DNA from 2 places in the Roseateles sp. P5_B10 genome. Region 1 is predicted to be linked to the other one. Evidence: riboswitches for the same ligand, from Rfam matches in the RefSeq annotation. Region 1 holds a riboswitch; the other holds the start of a gene.
The links. A riboswitch is a leader RNA that binds a small molecule or an ion and turns the genes downstream of it on or off. The one in region 1 is predicted to bind S-adenosylhomocysteine.
Positions count from the first base shown of each region.

Region 2: linked by a shared signal. The riboswitch ahead of metH (methionine synthase) and the one ahead of ahcY (adenosylhomocysteinase) in region 1 are both predicted to bind S-adenosylhomocysteine.

Region 1 is NZ_JBFULE010000131.1:2,278-4,473, forward strand. It holds gene ahcY (adenosylhomocysteinase) at 1-1,365, opposite strand, end outside; S-adenosyl-L-homocysteine riboswitch at 1,442-1,523, opposite strand; gene AC1DU6_RS11085 (AraC family transcriptional regulator) at 1,534-2,196, opposite strand, start outside.
Region 2 is NZ_JBFULE010000025.1:15,045-17,240, reverse strand. It holds gene metH (methionine synthase) at 1-790, opposite strand, end outside; S-adenosyl-L-homocysteine riboswitch at 810-881, opposite strand; gene AC1DU6_RS03725 (HD-GYP domain-containing protein) at 965-2,167, shown strand.

The DNA of each region.
Region 1 (2,196 bases):
GATGTAGGCGGCCTGCTCTTCCGTCAGCTCGGTCAGCTGCGCATTCAGCGTGGTCAGCTGCAGGCGCGCGACCTTCTCGTCCAGGTGCTTGGGCAGCACATAGACCTGGCCGATGGCGTAGTTGTCCTTGTGCGCGTAGAGCTCGATCTGGGCGATGGTCTGGTTCGCGAACGAGCTGCTCATCACATAGCTCGGGTGGCCCGTGCCGCAGCCCAGGTTCACCAGGCGGCCCTTGGCCAAGAGAATGATCCGCTTGCCGTCCGGGAAGATCACATGGTCGACCTGGGGCTTGATCTCTTCCCACTCGTACTGCTCCAGCGCCGCGACCTCGATCTCGTTGTCGAAGTGGCCGATGTTGCAGACGATGGCGTTGTTCTTCATCGCCAGCATGTGCTCGTGGCGGATGACGTTCTTGTTGCCGGTCGTCGTCACGAAGATGTCGGCCTTGCTTTGGGCGTACTCCATCGTCACGACGCGATAGCCTTCCATCGCGGCCTGCAGTGCGCAGATGGGGTCGATCTCGGTGACCCACACTTGCGCCGACAGCGCACGCAGCGCCTGGGCCGAGCCCTTGCCCACGTCGCCATAGCCGGCCACGACGGCGATCTTGCCGGCGACCATCACGTCGGTAGCGCGCTTGATGCCGTCCACCAGCGATTCACGGCAGCCGTAGAGGTTGTCGAACTTGCTCTTGGTGACCGAGTCGTTGACGTTGATGGCGCGGAACAGCAGCGTGCCCTTGGCCGACATTTCCTTCAGGCGGTGCACGCCCGTGGTCGTCTCTTCGGTCACGCCGATGATCTCAGCGCTCTTGCGGGTGTACCAGCTGCCGTCTTCGGCGACCTTCTTCTTGATGGCCGCGAACAGGATGCGCTCTTCCTCGCTGCCGGGGTTGGCCAGCACGGACAAGTCCTTCTCGGCCTTCTGGCCCAGGTGCATCAGCAGCGTCGCGTCGCCGCCGTCGTCCAGGATCATGTTGGGGCCTTCGCCCGCTTCACCCTTGCCGRCAAATTCGAAGATGCGGTGGGTGTAGTCCCAGTAGTCTTCCAGCGTCTCGCCCTTGTAGGCGAACACGGGCGTGCCGACGGCGGCGAGGGCCGCGGCGGCGTGGTCTTGCGTGGAGAAAATGTTGCACGAGGCCCAGCGCACTTCGGCGCCCAGGGCTTGCAGCGTCTCGACGAGCACGGCCGTCTGGATGGTCATGTGCAGCGAACCGGTGACGCGCGCGCCCTTGAGCGGCTGTGTGGCGGCGTATTCCTTGCGGATGGCCATCAACGCCGGCATCTCATGCTCGGCGATCTTGATTTCCTTGCGGCCCCAGTCGGCCAGCGACAGGTCCTTGACGATGTGATTCGTGGTGCTCATGCAGGGCTCCTTCAAGCGAATGAAGCCGCTGGCGGGTCGTACGGGGGGATCAAACCTCACCCAGGCACGGATTGCCAGCGGGTGAGCGCAGTTGCAGGGGGTCAGAACTTCCGAGCCTGGCCTCAATAGGTGCTGAGGTTGCAACGCTCCTCGGAAGGAGGCGGCATTCTAGCCGGCAGCGCTGCGCAGCAGCGAGATGTCCTCGCGTGGCGGCGCGCCAAAAAGGCGACGATATTCACGGCTGAACTGCGAAGGGCTCTCGTAACCAACCCGGTGCGCGGCGCTGGCGGCATCCAGGCCATCGCCCAGCATCAACCGGCGCGCCTGCTGCAGGCGCAGGTTTTTCTGGAATTGCAGAGGCGACAAGGCGGTCAGCTGCTTGAAGCGCAGATGCAGCGTCGACGGGCTCATGTGGGCCAACTCGGCCAGTTCGTCGATGGACAGAGGTTCGGCATAGCGGCGCGACAGCTGCTCGATGACGCGGCCCACGCGGCGGGTGACGCCGTCGGTATGCGCCAGCGAACGCAGCCGCGGGCCCAGCGGGCCGGTCAGCACGCGGTAGAGGATCTCGCGCTGCACCAACGGTGCCAGCGTCTTCAGATCCTGCGGGCTGTCCAGCAGCTGCAGCAGACGCAGGGCAGCGTCCAGCAGCGGCGCGGTGACGGGCGCGACATGCAGGCCGGCGTCGTTGCCTTCAGGCGGTGCATCGCCGTCCAGCAGCAGCTCGGTCAGCGCCTGCGTCTCGCAGCTCAGGCGCATACAGACATAGGGCTTGGCCGGGCTGGCCTCCAGCACTTGGCCGCGCGGCAGCATGGTCATGGGTACGACGAG
Region 2 (2,196 bases), on a different contig from region 1:
TGTCCATGCCCGCCTGGATGGCGTGGTACAGGAAGACGGTGTGGATGGCCTCGCGCACCGGCTCGTTGCCACGGAAGCTGAAAGACACGTTGGACACGCCGCCTGACACCTTGGCGCCGGGCAGGTTCTGCTTGATCCAGCGCGTGGCTTCGATGAAGTCCACGGCGTAGTTGTCGTGCTCCTCGATGCCGGTCGCGATGGCGAAGATGTTGGGGTCGAAGATGATGTCCTCGGCCGGGAAGCCGACCTCGTCGACCAGGATGCGGTAGGCCCGCTCGCAGATTTCGGTCTTGCGGGCGAAGGTGTCGGCCTGGCCCTTCTCGTCGAAGGCCATCACCACGGCCGCGGCACCGTAGCGGCGCACGAGCTTGGCCTGGCGGCGGAACTCATCCTCGCCTTCCTTCATCGAGATSGAYTTGACGATGCCCTTGCCCTGGATGCACTTGAGGCCAGCCTCGATGACGCTCCACTTGGACGAGTCGATCATGATCGGCACGCGCGCGATCTCGGGCTCACCGGCGATCAGGTTCAGGAAGCGCACCATGGCCGCCTGGCTGTCCAGCATGGCCTCGTCCATGTTGATGTCGATGACCTGGGCGCCGTTCTCGACCTGCTGGCGCGCGACGGCCAGCGCCTTCTCGAACTCCCCCGCCAGGATCATGCGCGCGAAGGCCTTGGAGCCGGTGACGTTGGTGCGCTCGCCGATGTTGACGAACAGGCTGCCGGCATCGATGGCGACGGGCTCGAGGCCAGAGAGCTTCAGTGCAGGAGGCGAAGGGGGCGTGGTCATCGATGGGGCTCAGGCAGAGGATCGATGAGCGCCGTTTTCAGAAATCCGAGCCTGGCAGGCAAGAAAACCCGTCGCAGCGCTCCTCGGATGGCCGGGAATTCTACGCAGCCACCCCTTCGTCCTCGCTCAAGATCGGCTTGCCGAAGCCGAAGGCCGTTGAGAATGCCTCAATCCATGGCCTCTGAACTCATCCCTCTACCGACCCGCACGCTGCGCCTGGGCATGACCCTGCCGTACGACCTGTTCGACGCCAACGGCAAGCTGCTGTTCGCGCGCGGCCAGGTGCTGCGCGACTCGCCGCTGGTGCGCAGCCTCGTCGATGGCGGCGCGTGGGTGAACTCCGCAGACACCATGGAGTACCAGCGCGCGCTGGCCCATCGGCTGGACACCATGGTCATGCAGGACGTGCCGCTGTCCGACATCGTCAAAGCCGACGGCAGTTTCCGGCTCGACACTCTGGCCCCGACCAAGGTGGAACTCGGCCCGCGCGAGGCCTGGTCCAACCTGCTGCTGCACACCCACAGCCTGCTGCGCGAGGCCGATCCGGTTGATTTCACCGCCCGACTGGCCGCGCTGCGCGACACCGCGCTGAAGCGCCTGCACGCCCACCCTGACGCAACCCTGATGCTGCTGATCTTCGAGAGCAGCCAGGAATTCGGCGACTACAGCGCCCGTCACGCGCTGTTGACGCTGCTGCTCTGCGACCTGGTCGCCCAGCAGATGCAACTGGCACCGGAACTGCGCAGCGCGCTGCAGGGCGCCGCGCTGACGATGAACTACGGCGCCGGCCCCGCCCACGACCGCTTGGCCAGCCAGCTCGACGCCGCCACGCCCGCCCAGCGCCAGGCCCTGGCCGCTCACGGCGACCGCGCTGCGCAGCGCCTGGCCCAGGTCGGCGTCGCCGACCCCGTCTGGCTGACCGCCGTGCGCCTCCATCACGAGGCCGGGCCCGGCCCGCTCGGCAGCCGCAGCGATGGCGAGAAGCTGGCCCGACTGCTGCGCCGCATCGATCTCTTCGGCGCGCGCTTGTCGCCCCGCCGCAGCCGCCAGGCCATGAGCGGCGCCGCGGCCGCCCGCGCCGTCTTCCTCGACGAACTCGGCCAGCCTGACGAAGCCGGCGCGGCGCTGATCAAGACCGTGGGCCTGTACCCACCCGGCAGCATCGTGCGCTTGGCCAATGGCGAAGTCGGGCTCGTCTTCAAACGCGGCTTCAGCGCCAATGAGCCTCTCGTCGCTGCATTGATCGGCAAGAGCGGCAGCCCGTTGAGCAACCCCGTGCCACGCGATACGCGACTGGCCGCCCAGGCCATCTCGGCCAGCCTGGCACCGGCGGAATTCAAGCTGCGCGTGAATCTGGAAGCCCTGCTGAAGCTCTAGACGGCGGTTGAATCGACCGGCAAGAGCGG